Regions from separate parts of the Streptomyces sp. NPDC093510 genome, predicted to be linked through region 2. Evidence: riboswitches for the same ligand, from Rfam matches in the RefSeq annotation. Region 2 holds a riboswitch; each other region holds the start of a gene.
What was found. A riboswitch is a leader RNA that binds a small molecule or an ion and turns the genes downstream of it on or off. The one in region 2 is predicted to bind S-adenosylmethionine.
Positions count from the first base shown of each region.

Region 1: it holds a riboswitch for S-adenosylmethionine, as region 2 does, so the genes downstream of both, AB0N81_RS07085 (aminotransferase class V-fold PLP-dependent enzyme) here and thrC (threonine synthase) in region 2, are expected to answer to the same signal.
Region 3: it holds a riboswitch for S-adenosylmethionine, as region 2 does, so the genes downstream of both, AB0N81_RS13200 (hypothetical protein) here and thrC (threonine synthase) in region 2, are expected to answer to the same signal.

Region 1 covers NZ_JBFBEE010000004.1:4,320-10,782, reverse strand. The annotation lists gene AB0N81_RS07090 (glycerate kinase) at 1-871, shown strand, start outside; gene AB0N81_RS07085 (aminotransferase class V-fold PLP-dependent enzyme) at 820-2,193, opposite strand; SAM riboswitch class IV at 2,398-2,515, opposite strand; gene trpD (anthranilate phosphoribosyltransferase) at 2,611-3,675, opposite strand; gene AB0N81_RS07075 (cytochrome bc complex cytochrome b subunit) at 3,866-5,503, opposite strand; gene AB0N81_RS07070 (Rieske 2Fe-2S domain-containing protein) at 5,500-6,463, opposite strand, start outside.
Region 2 covers NZ_JBFBEE010000002.1:179,313-185,775, reverse strand. The annotation lists gene groL (chaperonin GroEL) at 1-280, opposite strand, end outside; gene AB0N81_RS03200 (cold-shock protein) at 653-856, opposite strand; gene AB0N81_RS03195 (MoaD/ThiS family protein) at 1,276-1,551, opposite strand; gene thrC (threonine synthase) at 1,669-2,988, opposite strand; SAM riboswitch class I at 2,982-3,110, opposite strand; gene AB0N81_RS03185 (glucosyl-3-phosphoglycerate synthase) at 3,275-4,219, shown strand; gene AB0N81_RS03180 (trehalose-6-phosphate synthase) at 4,287-5,693, shown strand; gene otsB (trehalose-phosphatase) at 5,746-6,463, opposite strand, start outside.
Region 3 covers NZ_JBFBEE010000007.1:48,612-55,074, reverse strand. The annotation lists gene AB0N81_RS13210 (translation initiation factor 2) at 1-509, opposite strand, end outside; gene AB0N81_RS13205 (radical SAM protein) at 735-2,093, shown strand; SAM riboswitch class IV at 2,135-2,244, shown strand; gene AB0N81_RS13200 (hypothetical protein) at 2,289-2,546, shown strand; gene AB0N81_RS13195 (SDR family oxidoreductase) at 2,648-3,382, shown strand; gene AB0N81_RS13190 (GNAT family protein) at 3,403-3,957, shown strand; partial or broken gene AB0N81_RS13185 (amino acid permease) at 3,938-4,152, opposite strand; gene AB0N81_RS13180 (hypothetical protein) at 4,295-5,281, opposite strand; gene AB0N81_RS13175 (FGGY family carbohydrate kinase) at 5,545-6,463, shown strand, end outside.

The DNA of each region.
Region 1 (6,463 bases), on a different contig from region 2:
TGCCGCCCTCGACGCGGGCGCCCGCCGCATCCTGGTCGGCTGCGGCGACTCGGGCACGTCGGACGGCGGCGCGGGCGCCCTGCAAGCCCTCGGCGCCCGCCTCCTGGACGCGGACGGCTGGGAACTCCCCTTCGGCGGGCGCGAGTTGACGCGGTTGAGCCGGATCGACCCGACCGGCCTCGATCCGCGCATCGGGAACACCGAGATCCGCGTCGCCTGCAACCCCTTCAACGTCCTGTGCGGCGAGCGCGGCGTGGCCCGCGTCTTCGGCCCCCAGAAGGGCGCGACACCCCAGCAGGCCGAACGGCTGGCGGCCGCCCTGGAACACTGGGCGCACATCCTCACCAGGGACCTGCGCGTACGGTCCGACCTCTTCGGCGGACCCGGCACGGGCGCGTCGGGCGGCCTCGGCGCCGGGCTCGCCGCCCTCGGCGCCGCGCTGCTCCCCCGCTTCGACGTCCTGCTCGAACGGCTCGACCTCGACGAACGGCTCGCCCGCGCCGACCTGGTCATCACCGCGGAGGGCGCCCTGGACCACCAGACTCCGCGCGGCAAGGTCCCCGCCGAGGTGGCCCGCCGCGCGAAGCGGTCCGGCCGCCCGGTCCTGGTGCTCGCGGGCACGATCGGGGACGGCGCGCACACCGTCCGCGCGCTGGGCGTGGACGCGTACAGCTCGATCCTGCCCGCCCCGGTCTCGCTGACGGAGGCGCTCGGCCGGGGCGACGAGTTCCTCACCGACGCGACGGAACGGGCCCTGCGGATGATCCAGCTCGGGTCACGGCTGCCGGGCGGCCGGCCGACCGCGGGGCAGGCGGCGGCTCAGGCGGCGGCGCTGGTGTCCGGCACGCAACGCCCGTCCTCCGTGCGGTAGTTCCACCGCGCGCCGTCCGCCACCAGCTCCTTGACGGCACGCACGAAGCGCTCGACGTGCTCGTCCGGGGTGCCCGCGCCGAAACTCACCCGGATGGCGTTCAGCGACCTCTCGCCCGGCGCGGCCTCGGGGGCGCCGCACTCGCCGGGCTCGTCGGGCTCGCTGCCGAGGAGGGTGCGCACCAGCGGGTGGGCGCAGAACAGGCCGTCCCGTACGCCGATGCCGTACTCGGCGGAGAGCGCGGCGGCGAAGTGCGAGCTGTTCCAGCCGTCCACGACGAAGGAGATGACACCCACGCGCGGCGCGTCGTCCCCGAAGAGCGAGAGCACGCGCACGGCGGGCACCTCGGCGAGCCCCTCGCGCACCTTGCCGATCAAGTACTGCTCCCTGGCGACGAGTTCGTCGAAGCCCGCCTCGGTGAGCGCCTTGCAGGCGGAGGCGATCGAGTAGACGCCGATGACGTTCGGCGAACCCGCCTCGTGGCGGGCCGCGGTGTCGTGCCACTCCACGTCCACTCCGCCGTCCGCACGCCGTGCGACCTTGCGCGAGGCGCCGCCGCCCGCGAGGTACGGCTCGGCCTCCCGCAGCCAGTCGGAGCGGCCCGCGAGGACGCCCGAGCCGAAGGGCGCGTACAGCTTGTGTCCGGAGAAGGCGACCCAGTCGACGTCCAACTCAGCGACGGAGACCGGGTGGTGGGGCGCGAGCTGCGCGGCGTCGAGGACGATCCGGGCGCCGTGGGCGTGCGCGGCGGCGGCCAGCTCCCGCACCGGCCACAGCTCGCCGGTGACGTTGGAGGCACCGGTCACGCACACCAGGGCGGGCCCGTAGGGGTCGCGGTCGGCCAGTGCGCGCTCCAGGGTCTGGACGGCCTCGTCGGGGGTGCGCGGCGCGTTCAGGTAGGTCACCCGGGCGTCGCGCCACGGCAGGAGCGAGGCGTGGTGCTCGGTCTCGAAGACGAAGACCTGGCAGTCGGCGGGCAGGGCCGCGGCCAGCAGGTTCAGGGAGTCGGTGGTGGAGCGGGTGAAGACGACCTGGTCGTCCTCGCGGCAGCCGAGGAACTCGGCGACGGCGACCCGGCTGTTCTCGAACAGGTCGGTGGAGAGCTGCGACAGGTACCCGGCGCCGCGGTGCACGCTGCCGTAGTACGGCGCGTACGCCGCCACGTCGTCCCACACCCGCTGCAGCGCGGGTGCGCTCGCCGCGTAGTCGAGCGCGGCGTAGCTCACCTCGCCGCCGGTGACCAGCGGAACGGTGACGTCCCTGCCGAGGACCGGCAGCGGGGCACAGACGGAGGCGTCGACGGCGACGGCGGAAACAGACATGGCGAACTCCCGTGAGAGGCAGGTGAATTCACCGCGCCGGAGCTGCGTCGGAGCTGTGTCCGAGCTACGTCGACGGCGCGGGAGAAGAGTGCAAAAGGGTGTGCGGAGGCGGGGCGTGAAAGCCCTGTCACATTCGCTTGCTCACGAGACTGCTCCCTCGATGACCAGGACCCCTGGGCTGTGTCAACTCGAAAGAGTGCGAGGGGTCCGCGCTTGCCATACGCCTTGCTGCGTACGACCTGGTCTTCACCCGGGGCACCCCGCCACGGACGGAGGGTTGCCGGACAGCGGGCCGGGGCCGTAGTCGCTGTCACTCATGACCTGTGCAGCATCCTGCCACACGATCTTCGACGCGCAAGGCGCAGTCCAGAATCCGGACTGCGCCTTGCGTCACATCGTCGGGCCCGAGGGAGCCCCTCAGCGGTTGCTGGCGGCCACCCAGCGCTCCAGGGACTTCTTCGCGGCCCCGGAGTCGATCGCCTGCGCCGCCCGTGCCATACCGGCCCGGATCTGCTCCGCCAGCGGCGCGTCGGTGGGGGCGAGGGCGACCAGCGCGGCCGCCGAGTTGAGCAGCACCGCGTCCCGCACCGGCCCGCCCTCCCCGTCGAGGAGCCGCAGCGCCACCTCCGCGTTGTACGAGGCGTCGGCGCCCCGCAGCGCCTCGACGGGCACCAGGTCGATCCCGACGTCGCGGGGGTCGAAGGCCTCCTCGCGCACGGCGCCGTCCCGCACCACCCAGACGCGGGACGTGGACGTCGTCGTCAGCTCGTCGAGCCCGTCGTCGCCGCGGAAGACGAGGGACGAGTGGCCCCGCTCGGCGAAGACGCCCGCCACGATGGGCGCCATCCGCGGGTCGGCGACCCCGACCGCCTGGGCCCGCACCTTGGCCGGATTGGTGAGCGGGCCGAGGAGGTTGAAGACGGTCCGGATGCCCAGCTGGCTGCGCGCGGCGCCGGCGTGCCGCAGCGCGGGGTGGAACTTCACGGCGAAGCAGAACGTGATGCCGGCCTCGTCCGCGACCTCGACGACCCGCTGCGGGGTGAGGTCGAGGTTGACGCCGAGCTTCTCCAGCACGTCGGAGGCGCCGGACGCGCTGGAGGCGGCGCGGTTGCCGTGCTTGACGACCTTCGCGCCCGCTCCCGCGACGACGATCGCGGACATGGTCGAGATGTTGACGGTCTTGGCGCCGTCGCCGCCCGTGCCCACGATGTCGACGCTGGGGCCCGGTACGTCGATGACGTTGGCGTGCGCGTACATCGCGCGGACCAGACCGGAGATCTCCTCGACGGTCTCGCCCTTGGCGCGCAGCGCGACCACGAAGCCCGCGATCTGCGCGTCGGTGGCCTCGCCCCGCATGATGCGGTCCATGGCCCAGGCCGTGTCGTCGGCGCTCTGGTCACGGCCTTCGAGCAGGCCGTTCAGTACGACGGGCCAGGAACGGTCCGCCGCGGTGTCGCCTCCTGCGGGGGTCACAGCGTTCATAGCCGCTCCTGGTCTTCGTCTGCTCATGCGTATGTGGAGAACACCCCGGGAATGCGGGGTGGGACCACCCTATCCAGCCCCCGGGGACGGCAAAGAGCCCCGTCCATGCAATGGACGGGGCTCTTGCCGTGGCGACCATGGGCGTCCCCCGCTCGAGCGAAGCCGAGAGTGGGGGAGGTCAATCAGGTGATCAGTGGTGGCCGTGGCCGCTCGTGATCTCCTTGTACTCCTCGGCGGTGGGCTTGGGGATCTGGCTGTCCTCCCCGTAGTAGCCCTTGGAGAGCTTGGCCCGGAGCTTCTGCGAACCGGACACCTTGCGCTCGACACCGTTCTCGTCGACCTTCGGGCCGAGTTCGAGCGGCTTGTACTGCTCGTGCGCGGTCAGCGTGTGCAGCTGGTCCTTGCCGAGCGGCTCGTGGACCTCGATGAACTCGCCGTGCGGCAGGCGCTTGATGATGCCCGACTCGCGGCCGTGCAGCACCTTGTCCCTGTCGCGCCGCTGGAGACCCAGGCAGATCCGCTTGGTGACGATGAAGGCGATGACCGGTCCGACGAAGAAGCCGATCCGGACGAACCAGGTGATCGCGTTCAGCGACAGGTGGAAGTGGGTGGCCCACAGGTCGTTGCCACCACCGACCAGCATGATCATGTACGCCGTGATCCACGCGACACCGAAGGCCGTACGGGTCGGTGCGTTGCGCGGGCGGTCCAGGATGTGGTGCTCGCGCTTGTCGCCGGTGACCCACGACTCGATGAACGGGTAGACCGCGATCGCGGCGAGGACCAGCGGGAAGATCATCAGCGGGATGAACACGCCCAGGACGAGCGTGTGACCCCAGAGGTTGATCTCCCAGCCCGGCATCACACGGATCAGACCCTCGGCGAAGCCCATGTACCAGTCGGGCTGGGCGCCGGTGGACACCTGGTCCGGGCGGTACGGGCCGATGGCCCAGATCGGGTTGATCGAGGCGACCGCCGCGATGACCGCGATGACACCGAAGACCAGGAAGAAGAAGCCTCCGGCCTTGGCCATGTAGACCGGCAGCAGCGGCATGCCGACGACGTTCTTGTTGGTCTTTCCGGGGCCCGCGAACTGCGTGTGCTTGTGGTAGAAGACCAGGATCAGGTGCGCCACCATCAGGCCGAGCATGATGCCCGGCAGCAGCAGGATGTGCACCGAGTAGAACCGCGCCACGAAGTCGCCGCCGGGGAACTCCCCGCCGAACAGGAACATCGACAGGTAGGTACCGATGACCGGCACCGCCAGGATGGCGCCCTGCATGAAGCGGACACCGGTGCCGGAGAGCAGGTCGTCCGGGAGCGAGTAGCCGGTGAAACCGGTGAACATGCCCAGGAAGAACAGCAGGAAGCCGAAGAGCCAGTTGACCTCACGCGGCTTGCGGAACGCACCCGTGAAGAACACGCGCATCATGTGCACGAACATGCCGGCGAGGAAGATCAGCGCCGCCCAGTGGTGGATCTGCCGGATCAGCAGACCACCGCGCACATCGAAGGAGATGTGCATGGTCGAGTTGAACGCCTCGGACATCAGCTGACCCTGCAGCGGGATGTAGCTGCCGTGGTACTCCACCTCGTTCATCGACGGGTGGAAGAACAGCGTCAGGTACACACCCGTGAGGATGATGATGATGAAGCTGTACAGGCAGATCTCACCGAGCATGAAGGACCAGTGGTCCGGGAAGATCTTGCGCATGTTGGCCTTGGCGAGGGAGAAGATCCCCAGCCGGCCGTCGGCCCAGTCGGCGACGCGCTCGCCGGCGGGCGCTTGCTTGCGCTGTTCGTTGGAGGAAGTGGTGGTGGTGCTCATCCGCGCTCCCAGAAAGCTGGACCGACGGGCTCTTCGAAGTCGCCGAGCGCCTCGAGGTAGCCCTTTTCGTTCACGCCGATGCGCAGCTGCGGCAGGGCGTGGCCAGCCGGGCCGAAGATCACTCGGGCACCGTCGGAGAGATCGAAGGTGGACTGGTGGCACGGGCAGAGGACGTGGTGCGTCTGCTGCTCGTACAGGGAGATCGGGCAGCCCACGTGGGTGCAGATCTTGGAGTACGCCACGATGCCTTCGTGCGACCACTCCAGCTCGCGCTTGTCCTTGATGTTCTCCGGCTGAATCCGGACGATCATCAGGGCGGCCTTGGCGATCTGGGTCTGGAAGTCGTGGTCGTGCTCCGACATGCCGTCGGGCATGGCGAAGGTCAGCGACCCGACCTGCACGTCCGCGGGGCGCAGCGGCTCGTTGGTGTTCATGTTCAGGAGCATCTTGCCCTTGGCCCACTTGGTGTGCCGGAGCTTGTCCTCCGGCAGCGGACCGAGGTCACGCAGCAGGACGACTCCGGACAGCGGGACCAGGGCCAGCGCGCCGAACATCGTGTTCCGGATCAGCTTGCGCCGACCGAAGCCCGACTCCTCGGCGCCCTGCCTGAAGTCCGCCATGACCTTGGCGCGGACCTCGGGCGTCGCCGCGATCTCGTGCCGCTCGTCGGCCATCTCCACGTCGGACATCAGGGTGCGGGCCCAGTGGACCGCGCCCGCGCCGATGAAGAACAGCGCCAGGCCGAGCGTCGTGCCCAGGGCGAAGTTGAGGCCGCTGATGTGCCCCATCGGCCAGATGAACACGCTCTTGTCGGCCGGGATCGCCACGTACGAGGCGATGAAGCCGACCGTCGCGATCATCGACAGGGTGAACATGAACGCCACGGCACGCTCGGAACGCCGGGCGGCGGCCTCGTCGATGTCCTGGACGCGGTGCTCGTGGGGCGGCAGCCCCGGGTCG
Region 2 (6,463 bases):
GGACGGTCGCGGTCGTCGTGCCGTCACCGGCGACGTCGTCCGTCTTCTTCGCGACCTCCTTGACCAGCTCGGCGCCGATCTTCTCGTACGGGTCCTCGAGCTCGATCTCCTTGGCGATGGACACACCATCGTTGGTGATCGTGGGGGCGCCCCACTTCTTCTCGAGGACGACGTTGCGACCCTTGGGGCCCAGGGTCACCTTGACGGCGTCGGCGAGCTGGTTCATGCCGCGCTCGAGGCCGCGCCGTGCCTCCTCGTCGAACGCGATGATCTTGGCCATGTGAAGTGGTCCTCCCGGACGGGGTGGAAAAGCAAACGGACCGTGCTGGTGCCCGCGACGGACGGACTGCGTGCCGTGTGGTTCCTTGCCCCACTCGGCCTGCGGACCTCACCGACCCGATCCAAGTTCTGTCACTCTCACTGGGAGAGTGCTAAGCCCAATGATTAGCACTCGACCCCCACGAGTGCAAGGTGCTCCCGCCAGATCCGCCCGGCGCGCGGGAGCACGGACGCACATGAGGGGCTCGCCCCGAAGCACATGAGGGGCTCGCCCCGAAGCACACGAGGGCCCCCGGACGCACACGAGGGGCCCGTACCCCTGTCGGGATACGAGCCCCTCGCGCTACTTGCTTCGGTGGTCGATCGCGCCGAGCTAGACGGCGAGCTTGACCATGTCCGCCTGCGGACCCTTCTGGCCCTGCGAGATCTCGAACTCGACTCGCTGACCTTCTTCAAGGGTGCGGTAGCCGTCCATCTGGATCGCGCTGTAGTGGACGAAAACATCCGCACCACCGTCGACCGCGATGAAGCCGTACCCCTTCTCCGCGTTGAACCACTTGACGGTGCCCTGAGCCATGCCTAACTCCCCTATTACTGGCCCTTGCACAGGACCGCACTTCGCGGACCCGGGTCAGACCTCACCCCCCACTGATTGGGGGTGTGCGCCGGAACGCGTCGACCGCCGCTGAATGTATCTGTCCAACTGCCGTCTGCAACAGGTCAATCGGACGAGAATTCTGGGCACGCCCGAACGGTAATATGCGGAGAATTCGCCGGAATTCAGGGCAAGTCGGGCCAGGCAAAAGCGGCATAAGGCTCAAATGGGCAGCGCTCTTTGGCTACTTCTTGTCGGCTCCGGGCCGACTTCGTATATGCACTCGGCACTGACGGCGAAGCACGCTTCCCAACTGTACCGCGCTCAACCATGCAGAATTGCCCCCTCCGTTTCTCTCGCGGAGGGGGCAATTCAGATAACGCAGGGTGCTTGCGAAAAGATCAGCCGCCGGCGACGGCGGGAATGATCGAGACACCGGCGCCGTCCGGCGTGGCCGTCTCCAGGCCCTGCTCAAAACGGACGTCGTCGTCGTTCACGTACACGTTGACGAAGCGGCGCAGCTTGCCCTGGTCGTCCAGGACGCGGGCGGCGATGCCGGTGTGGTTCTTCTCCAGATCGGCGATGACCTCACCAAGATTCGCCCCCTCGGCGACGACCTCGGCCTTGCCACCGGTGTAGGTGCGCAGAATGGTGGGGATACGGACGTTGACGCTCATGGATTCACCTCGGTGATTGAGGGGGACGGTCAGGTGGCGCCCCTTCAGGGGCGCGGGGAACTGCGCGAGGACGGACCACGACCCGCGGTCGACAGCGGACCTCGGGCCCTACGGCGACTAGTCGGCGAGCCCCGCGGAGCGAAACGCTTCGAGACTGGGCTTGATCGTCGCCGTGGCCTGCGAAGTCTCAGCGACAGCGTCCAGCGTCTTCAGGCCGTCCCCGGTGTTGAGCACGACCGTGGTGAGGGCCGGGTCGAGGAGCCCCGCCTCGAAGAGCTTCTTCGTGACGCCCACCGTCACACCCCCCGCGGTCTCCGCGAAGATCCCTTCCGTGCGCGCGAGAATCTTGATCGCCTCGACGACCTGCTCGTCGTTCACATCCTCCACCGCACCACCCGTGCGGCGCGCGATGTCCAGCACGTACGGACCGTCCGCGGGGTTGCCGATGGCAAGCGACTTGGCGATGGTGTTCGGCTTCTGGGGGCGCACGACGTCGTGACCGGCCTTGAACGCGGCCGACACCGGGGAGCACCCCTCCGCCTGCGCGCCGAAGATCTTGTACGGCTTGTCCGCCACCAGGCCGAGCGCGATGAGCTCCTTCAGACCCTTGTCGATCTTCGTGAGCTGTGAGCCGGACGCGATCGGGATGACGAGCTGGTCGGGCAGCTCCCAGCCGAGCTGCTCGCAGATCTCGTACGCGAGGGTCTTGGAGCCCTCGCCGTAGTACGGCCGCAGGTTGACGTTGACGAAGCCCCAGCCCTCGCCCAGCGGGTCGCCGATGAGCTCGGAGCAGAAGCGGTTCACGTCGTCGTAGTTGCCCTCGATGCCGACGAGTTCACCGCCGTAGACCGCGGCCATGACGACCTTGCCCTGCTCCAGGTCGTGCGGGATGAACACGCAGGAGCGGAAGCCGGCGCGGGCGGCGGCGGCGCCCACGGCACCGGCCAGGTTGCCGGTGGAGGAGCAGGACAGCGTGGTGAAGCCGAAGGCGCGCGCGGCCTCGAGGGCCTGCGCGACGACGCGGTCCTTGAAGGAGTGCGTGGGGTTTCCGGAGTCGTCCTTGACGAACAACTTGCCCTGCTCGGCGCCGAGTTCGCGGGCGAGGTTGTCGGCCTTGACGAGCTGGGTCCAGCCGGGGTTCAGGTTCGGCTTGTCGGCCACGTCGGCGGGGACGGGGAGCAGCGGGGCGTAGCGCCAGATGTTGGCGGGTCCTGCCTCGATCTGCTTGCGGAGGGCTTCCGGGTCGCCGAGAGGCAGGTCGTACGCGACTTCGAGGGGGCCGAAACACTCGGCGCAGGCGAAGATCGGGCCGAGCGGGAACTTGGTGCCGCACTCACGGCAGGAGAGGCCGGAGGCGGGCCCGAGGTCGACGGAAGGGGTGGTGCTTTCGGTGGCGACAGTCTGCACAGCCATGGAGGCGAGGCCCTTTCTCCTCATCTTCCTCGCGACGCATCTCGCCGCGAGACGGAATTGGCACCTTCCCCACCGTGACCTCGCGGTCGGCGGGAGGGTTGCCGGGGCTTCAACGGGCCGTTTCCCTCTGCCCCTCTGGATGAGCGGTTTTCGATTATGGGTTTCAGTTGTCGATCTCAACGCGGCGGTGACCCCGACATGCGATGGTCACCGGCGTTGTTCAAGACTGTAACCGAAGCCCCGGACCCTTGAGATAGTCGTCCGAACCGCGAGATGGGTCACATCGAACACCTATGGGAGGACCGCGACCGTGCTGGAAGAGGTCGAGCGCTGGCTCAGCAGGCGTTCCTGGTCCGTCGACGACCGGCCGACGGCCCGGCTGACCGACGCCAAGCGCGCCTGCGGCGCCTCGGTGAGCGTCGTGCTGCCCGCACTCGACGAGGAGGGGACGGTCGGCGAGATCGTCGCCGAGATACGCCGCGAGCTGATGGAGAAGGTTCCGCTGGTCGACGAGCTCGTGGTGATCGACTCCGGGTCCACGGACCGCACGGCCGAGGTCGCGGCGGCCGCGGGCGCCAAGGTCGTCCGCAGGGACGAGATCCTGCCACGCATACCGGCCGTTCCGGGCAAGGGCGAGGTGCTGTGGCGCTCGCTGCTCGTGACGAGCGGTGACATCGTCGCGTTCGTCGACGCCGACCTGCGGGAGTTCTCCGCGGACTTCGTCTCGGGGATCGTGGGCCCGCTGCTCACCGACCCGGACGTGGCCTTCGTGAAGGCGATGTACGACCGGCCGCTGGGTGAGGCTGCCGGGCAGGGCGGCCGGGTGACGGAGCTGATGGCGCGGCCGCTGCTGAACATGCACTGGCCGCAGCTGGCGGGGTTCGTCCAGCCGCTCGGCGGCGAGTACGCGGCCCGCAGGTCGCTCCTGGAGCGGCTGCCGTTCCCCGTCGGGTACGGCGTGGAGCTCGGCCTGCTCGTCGACGCGCTGCACACGGTGGGCCTGGACGCGCTGGCGCAGGTGGACGTGGGGGTGCGCAAGCACCGGCACCAGGACGGGCAGGCGCTGGGGCGGATGGCGGCGGCGATCTACCGGACCGCACAGCTGCGGCTCGCCCGCGGCCACCTCGTACGCCCCGAGCTCACGCAGTTCGAGAGGGGCGAGGACGGGTTCGTGCCGCGGACGTACGCCGTCGACACGGAGGAGCGGCCGCCCATGAGCGGCGTCGCCGAGTACGCGCACCGCCGCGTGGCGTGACCGGTCCCGGCCAGGCGGAGTCCGGCCGTACGTTTGCCCGGCCCCGGGACGGGCTACGTTTTGCCACATGGTCTCCGAGCACGGTTCGTCAGCAGCGCAGGTACTCGTCGCGTCCAACCGCGGCCCCGTCTCGTACACCGTGGAGGAGGACGGGCGGCTGACCGCCAGGCGCGGCGGCGGTGGCCTGGTCTCCGGGCTCAGCGCCATCGGTGACGAGGCCGACGCCCTGTGGGTGTGCGCGGCGCTCGGCGACGGCGACCGCGAGGCGGTGCGGCGCGGCGTCGGGGAACCGGGCGTACGGATGCTGGACATCGACGCGGCCGTCCACGCGGACGCGTACAACGGCATCGCGAACTCGGTGCTGTGGTTCGTCCACCACCTGCTCTACCAGACGCCGCTGGAACCGGCCTTCGGGCCGGAGTTCCGTGCACAGTGGGCGGCGTACGAGACGTACAACCGGGCGTTCGCCGAGGCGCTCGCCCAGGAGGCGGGGCCGGGGGCCGCGGTCCTCGTGCAGGACTACCACCTGGCGCTGGTGCCTGGCATGCTGCGGGAGCTCCGCGACGACGTGCGCATCGGCCACTTCTCGCACACGCCGTGGGCGCCCGCCGACTACTTCCGGATGCTGCCGGACGACGTGGCCGAGCAGCTGCTGCGCGGGATGCTCGGCGCCGACCGGCTCGGGTTCCTCACCGGGCGGTGGGCGGACGCGTTCACCGAGTGCTGTGTGCGGATCGTCGGCGGGACCTCGGGCACTCGGATCGGTGTGCACGGGCTCGGCGCCGACGCGGACTTCCTGCGGGAGCGGTCCCGGCGTGACGACGTCGAGGAGCGGATGCGGGCGCTGCGGGAGCAGACGGGCCGGCAGGACGGCGAGAACCGGAAGCTGATCGTGCGGGTGGACCGCACCGAGCTGTCCAAGAACATCGTGCGGGGCCTGCACGCCTACCGCGAGCTGCTCGACACCCGCCCCGAGTGGCGGGAGCGCGTCGTGCACGTCGCCTTCGCCTACCCGTCCCGGCAGGACCTGGCGGTCTACCGCGAGTACACCGCGGAGGTCTCCCGGGTCGCCGAGGACATCAACGCCACGTACGGGACGGACGGCTGGACCCCGGTGGTCCTGCACGTCAAGGACGACTTCGCCCGCTCGCTCGCGGCCTACCGCATGGCGGACGTGGCGCTGGTCAACCCCATCCGCGACGGCATGAACCTCGTCGCGAAGGAGGTCCCTGTCGTCTCCGACGAGGGCTGCGCGCTGGTCCTTTCGCGGGAGGCGGGCGCCCACGAGGAGCTCGGCGACGACGCGCTGTCCGTGAACCCCTTCGACGTGACGGCCACCGCTGAGGCGCTGCACGCGGGTCTCGTGATGTCTCCGGAGGAGCGTGCCGAGCGCACCAAGCGCCTCGCGGCGGCGGCGACGGCGCTGCCGCCCGCGCAGTGGTTCCTGGACCAGCTGCGGGCCCTGACGGGCTGAGACGCGCGGGCTGAGGCGCCCGCGCGGTCGGGGCAGCGGTCAGAGCAGACGGTCAGGGCAGCCTGGCGGTGATCGCCGACAGCAGCCGTACGACACCCAGCGGTCCGTCCACGACCAGGTCGGCCCGCCCGGCCAGCTCCTCGACCTCCGTGCTGCCGCTGCACACGAGCAGGCCCGCGACACCGTCCGAACGGAGCTTCTCGACGGCGCCGAAGGCGGGCAGGTCGCCGAGGTCGTCGCCCGCGTACAGAACGGACTCGGCGCCCACCTCGCGCAGATACTCGGCGAGGGCCACGCCCTTGTCCATGCCGGGCGGCCGCAGCTCCAGGACGAGCCGGCCCGGCTCGACGATCAGCCCGTGCCGGTTCGCCAGCTCGCCGAGCGGCTCGCGCAGCGCCTCGAAGGCCGCCTGCGGGTCCTGCGCCCGGCGCGTGTGCACGGCGACGGCGCGGCCCTTCTCCTCTATCCACGTGCCGCGCCAGGCGCCGATCCCGTCCAGGAAGCCGGGCAGCTCGGCGCGCACGGCCGCGACGCCGGGGTGCGGCTCGGCGGCGCGGACCGTGCCGGTGACGGCGTCCCAGCGCTCCGCGCCGTAGTGCCCGAGGACGACGAGGTGCTCCAGGCCGGGCACGCCCGCGAAGCCGCCGTAGCGGACGGCGACGCCCGCCGGGCGGCCCGTGACGACGGCCACCGACCGCAGGCGCGGGGCGAGCGCCGCGAGCACCGGCACGGCGTCCGGGTGGGCGCGCGCCTGCTCGGGATCGGGCACG
Region 3 (6,463 bases), on a different contig from region 2:
CGGGCCAAGGGGTGCCCGCCCGGCATCAGGAGGGCGGGGTCCATGCCGGACGCGGAGTCGCCGGAGCCTTCCTCCTCCCTGAGGGCCTTGTTGTAGCCCGCTCCGTGCGGCAGCAGGACACACGGGCCGCGGAGCCCGTCGAGGCCCCCCTTGGGGCTGGCGGCCAGGATCAGGTCGTGGGGGCGGGCGAGGGCCTCGGCCCACGGGATGGTGCGGCCGCCTGCCCGCTCGACCGCCCGGAGGGCGTCGGTGCCGAAGTCGGAGCCGGGGACGAGGGTGAAGCGGCGGCGGACGCGGTCGTCACCGGCGAAGACGGGGAGGACGTCGAGGAGCCGGTGCAGGGCGGTCGCCGACCGTGCGGCGAAAAGGACGTGCCGCACGCGACCAGATCCCTCGGGCCCGCTGCCCGCTGCCCGCTGCCCGCTGCCCGCTGCCCGCTGCCCGCTGCCCGCTGCCCGCTGCCCGCTGCCCGCTGCCCGCTGCCCGCTGCCCGCTTCGGGATTGTTCATTCTAGTTCGGGAGGCGGTCGTGTGTGACCCGTTTCCGCACTTCGGGGCGGGTATGTGGGGGTCGGCGGGCGGCATGCCGCAGATCGTACCCGGACCGCCCGGCCGGGCCCGCAGGATAGACCTGCGGCGGATGCGCGCTGCGACCGGAGTCGGATCCGGAAAGCATCCGCAGGGTATTAGCGTGGTCTGAACAGATCGATCGACAGGATCCGAGGTGCCCGGCACATGCCAAGCCGCAGCGAGAGCCGTACCCAGCTCATCGAGTCACTCATGGAGCGGTTCCCGCACGTGCCGCGGGAAGCCGTGATCAAGGAGGATCTGCTGCGCGGCGGCATCGCCTTCGACGAGTCCGCGCTGAGCGACAACGAAGGCGGCGACGTCAAGCCGAAGTCGTACTTCATCTTCTCCTTCGACCACGGCACGCTCCCCGAGCTGGGCGCCGCCGCGCTGCGCCGCCCGCCGGAGGAGATCGTCCTCACCGGCGGCCCGTACGAGCTGCGCCGCACCGTCGTCTCGGTGCGTGTGAACCCGTCCTCGCCCTACCGTGTGGCCGCCGACGACAACGGCGTGCTCGGCCTCTACCTGGACGGCGTGCGGATCTCCGACGTCGGCCTGCCCCCGATGCCGGACTATTACCGGCACACGCTGGAGAACGGCAAGTCGGTGATGGAGGTCGCGCCCACCATCCAGTGGGGCTACCTCATCTATCTGACGGTCTTCCGGGTCTGCCAGTACTTCGGCGCCAAGGAGGAGTGCCAGTACTGCGACATCAACCACAACTGGCGCCAGCAGAAGGCGGCGGGTCGCCCCTACACGGGCGTGAAGCCGATGGACGAGGTCCTCGAAGCCCTCGCCATCATCGACAAGTACGACACGAACAAGTCGTCCACCGCGTACACGCTCACCGGCGGCGCCATCACCACGCAGCTCCAGGGCAAGGACGAGGCCGACTTCTACGGGCAGTACGCGAAGGCCATCGAGGAGCGCTTCCCGGGCCGCTGGATCGGCAAGGTCGTCGCGCAGGCCCTGCCGAAGGCGGACGTGCAGCGCTTCCACGACTACGGCGTACGGATCTACCACCCCAACTACGAGGTGTGGGACCCGTACCTCTTCGAGCGGTACTGCCCCGGCAAGGAGCGCTACGTCGGCCGCGACGAGTGGCACCGCCGCATCCTGGACTCCGCCGAGGTGTTCGGGCCGCGCAACGTGATCCCGAACTTCGTCGCGGGTGTCGAGATGGCCGAGCCGTTCGGCTTCAAGACGGTCGACGAGGCCATCGACTCCACCGTCGAGGGCCTGCAGTACTTCATGTCGCGCGGCATCACGCCCCGCTTCACCACCTGGTGCCCTGAGCCCACGACCCCCCTCGGCAAGGCGAACCCGCAGGGTGCGCCGCTGGAGTACCACGTGCGGCTCCTGGAGGCCTACCGCGCGACGATGGAGGCCAACGGCCTCAGCTCGCCGCCCGGATACGGCCCGGCGGGCCCCGGCAACGCGGTCTTCTCGGTCAGCTCCTTCATGGACAGCCTGCCCGCGGAGGCGGCCGCTCCCGAGGACGCCGTCGTCCCGGAGGGGAGCCGGTAGCCCCGGACCGGCCGCAGAGGCGCCGTGTTACGGTCGGACCGGGTCACGAGTTCCAGCGTCAAGCCCCGGCTCGCTGGACGGCACCCCGCTCCGTCGCGGGTGCCCCGGGTGACGACCCGCCCCGTGCGACGTGCACGGGGAACGGCGGATCACCGGGGTCGGCGACACCGGGGTCCACGACTCCGGAGGCGCACCATGACGCACCCGCACGACACCCTCACCTCGATCGACGTGCTCCTGTCCGCGTACGACGTCTCGGACGACGGCCGGATCGATCTGCACGTGCTCGGCCCGACCAGGGGCGTGCCCTCGGCCCTGTGGACGCGCGACCCGGAGCGGCTGCGCGCCCTGCTGCGGGAGCACGGGGGCCCGGCACAGTGGCAGCCCCGCCGGAACGTGCTGAGGCTGCGGCGCGGCACCGTGGGCACCACCCCCGTGAAGGTGGCCCCCTGACGAAGATCACCGCTTCGTAGGATGACGACGTGTTCCGGACGCGGGCGATCCCCGCGTCCGGGCGGGCGCGACAGTCAGCCACCCCGAGTCGGAGGTCCACCGTGCAACACCACCCCGTCACCGTCGTCACCGGCGGCAGTCGCGGTATCGGCGCAGCTGTCAGCGCCCGTCTCGCCGAGGACGGCCACGACGTCGTCATCGGCTACCACTCGAACGCGACGGCCGCGGAAGAGGCCGCCGAGGCGGTCCGCGCCGCCGGCCGCCGCTGCGTCACCGTCCGGGTCGACACCGCCGACGAGGCCGACGTCGACCGCCTCTTCGACACCGCCGCCGCCGAGCTCGGCCCGGTTACAGGCCTGGTCAACAACGCCGGGGTGAGCGGCCCCGTCGGTCCTCTCGCCGACGCCGACGTGGCGGGCATGCGCCGGGCACTCGATGTGAACGTACTCGGGTATCTGCTCTGCGCCCGGCGCGCGGTGCGGGACATGAAGGCCGCGGGCGGCGGCGCGATCGTGAACCTCTCGTCCGCCGCGGCGACCCTCGGCGCACCCGGCGAGTACGTCCACTACGCGGCCGCCAAGGGCGCCGTCGACACGTTGACGGTCGGCCTGTCCAAGGAGGTCGCCGGGGACGGCATCCGGGTCAACGCCGTTGCCCCCGGCGTCATCTGGACCGAGTTCCACGCCGACCCGGAGCGCCCCGCGAAGCTCGCGTCGGGCATCCCCATGGGACGCTCCGGCCGGCCGTCGGAGATCGCGGCGGCCGTCGCCTGGCTGCTCTCGGACGACGCCTCGTACGCGACCGGCACGGTGCTGAGGGTCGCCGGCGGCCGCTGACGCCGTCGTAGGCTGGGCTGATGATCAGTGGAGTGGTCGCTCTCACGAAAGACGTCCTCATCCGGCCCGTCGTACTCGACGACGCGGAGGCACTCGCCCGCGCCCACCGGCGCAATCGCGCCCATCTGGCGCCCTGGGACCCGGCCAGGACCGCGGCCTTCTTCACCACGGAGGGCCAGGCCGAGCGGGTCATGGCGCAGCTGGCGGAGGGCCGCGAGGGCCGGTCCGCGCACTGGGTGCTCGTGAGCGCGGGCGAGATCATCGGTCACGCCGCCCTGTCCAACATCGTGCTGGGCCCGGTCCGCAGCGCGAACCTCGGCTACTGGATCGACGCGGAGCACGTGGGCCGTGGGCTCGCCTCCGCCGCCGCGCGGCACGTCTGCGAGGCGGCGGACGGCCAACTCGGCCTGCACCGCGTCGAGGCGGGCACGCTGCTGCACAACACCGCGTCGCAGCGCGTGCTCGCGAAGTGCGGTTTCGAGGAGTACGGGATCGCGCCGGGCTACCTGTTCATCAACGGTGCCTGGCGCGACCACCGGCTCTTCCAGAAGATCCTCAACGACCGCCCCGCGTAAGGCGGTCGACCTCGGCCTGCTCGCGGTCGGAGCCGTACGCCTGCGGCGTGCTGTACGACCGGCGCGCGACGAACGGTTCATCGAGCTGACGGTCACCGGCGAAACCTGCGGAAGACAGCACAGCACCGTCACGAACGCCACCCAGACCACGGCGACCCAGCCGATCGGCCTGCTCCAGTGGCCCAGGTTCCACGGCTCGTTGGACGTCTCCTCCGACAGGGTAGCCAAGCTCCTTGAGGCGCTCCGCCTCGTGGATGGAGCTCGACGGCCAGGTGGGGCGGGACACGACTGGACCTCCGGTGGGGGGACGGCGGTGAGGGGGCGGGGGCCGGCGGGCTCAGCCCAGGCCGCGGGAGGCGCCGGAGCAGCGGGCGCGGGCCTGGACGAAGACCTCGGCGGCGGCATCGGCGTCGCCGGGGGAGTGGGTGCGGTACGTCCACGGCACGGTCGTGAAGAACGGGTCGAGGGCCTGGAAGACCCGTGACGCGTCGTGGAACTGATGGGCGCCCCACAGCGCGTGCGCCAGGTGGTTGAGGTCGAGGAGCGAGGTCGTGGCGAGCGCGGCGTGGTCGAACCACATTTGCAGGGCGATCAGCGCGGTGCGCGTGGCGTCCCCGGAGACCCGGTGCGGATCGAGGGCGTGCTCCTGCCCCGACTCCCTGCGGTACCGCTCGACCCGCACGTACAGCGGCAGCAGGTGCAGCGCGGAGCCCGCGGGCGCCGAGGCCGACGCCCACCGCACGAAGTCGTACGCCTCGGTGAGCGGGCCCTCCGAACGCCGCCCGTACGCGAACTGCAGCATCCGGTGGTACGCCTCGCGGTTGCCCGGATCCCGCTTGTCGGCCTCGGCGAGCAGCTGCCAGGGGCCGGGGAAGAGCATCGGCTCCGGCGGCGCCACCCGGTGCTCGTCCCACCGCTGCCCCACGTCCAGCCGGGCCAGGGTGAGGAGGCAGATCCACGGCACGGGGTCCTCGGGCGACATGGCCGAGGCGTCGGCGCAGGCCGCGACCGCCTCGCGCCACAGGTCGTTGGTCCGCCGGTGCCCCGTGCGGTGCGCGCGCAGGGCCCGCTCTACCAGAACGCGGGTGTGCAGGACGGCGGCCGACGCGCTGCGCGGTTCCTCCGTGCGCCAGGCCCGCACCACGTCGGAACCGGCGACGGCGGCCCCCAGGATCTGTGTGCGCTGAGTCCACAGCCCCCAGTCCGGTGTCTCGGTCAGCAGGTTGCGCGTGGAGGCCCACCGGCCGGCCCTGAGGTCCCGGAGTACCGCGCGCAGCGCTTCGTCGTGGCCTGCCGGGTGGTACACCGGGCGGCCTGACGGCATGGGCATGAGACCTCTGTCAGGGGAGAAAAGGGGGGAGGTTGAACGGGCTGCACGGGCCGAGCTGTCAAGAGCGGCAGGGTTCAAGGGAGTTGACGGTGACGCTCGGCGGACAGTGTAGAGCCGCCTCTTCCGGCTCCAGGTCACTTCGCGGACCTTTTGCGGCCCCGTTCTGTCAAAGCGGCGCGCCGGGCGGTCACTTGATGTTCAGGCCGCGTCATCCGGATGTCTTGACGCCCTTCGGGACCCTGTAGCAGGCTTCCGCGGTGATCACCTATGAGCGGGCTCCGGCGCAGCGCCCCGTGCTCGCCGTGGACCAGGGCACTTCCGGGACGAAGGCCCTCGTCGTCTGCCCGGAGCGCGGCGTGATCGGTTCGGGAGCGGTGCCGGTGCGCCCCCGCTACCTCCCCGGCGGCCTGGTGGAAGTCGACCCCGCCGAACTGTTCACCTCGGTCGTCGAAGCGGGCCGCGCGGCGCTGGCGGACGCGGGTGAACCGGTCGCCGCGGTCGGCCTCGCCAACCAGGGCGAGACGGTCCTCGCCTGGGATCCGGAGACCGGGGAGCCCCTCACCGACGCCCTGGTCTGGCAGGACCGCCGCGCCGCATCCGCCTGTGCCGAACTCGCCGACCACGCCGATGAGTTGCGCACGCTCACCGGTCTCCCGCTCGACCCGTACTTCGCCGCTCCGAAGATGGCGTGGATACGCCGCCACCGCACCCGGCGCGGCACCGTCACGACCAGCGACTCCTGGCTCGTCCACCGCCTCACCGGCGCCTACGTCACGGACGCCGCGACAGCGGGGCGCACCCAGCTCCTCGACCTCGACACCGTCGCCTGGTCCCCGCGGGCCCTGGAACTCTACGGGCTCGACGGCGAGCACCTGCCCCATGTCGTCGACGCGGCGGGGGAGTTCGGTACGACCACGGCGTTCGGCCCCGCCATTCCCCTCACCGGACTCCTCGTCGACCAGCAGGCCGCACTGCTCGCCCAGGACGTGACCACCCCGGGCAGCGCCAAGTGCACCTACGGGACAGGGGCGTTCCTGCTCGCCCAGACAGGGCCGCGACCGCTCCGCGGCGATTCGGGACTGGTCAGCTGCGTCGCCTGGCGGTTCGCGGGACGGAGCAGCTACTGCCTCGACGGACAGGTCTACACGGCCGCGTCCGCCGTCCGCTGGCTCACCG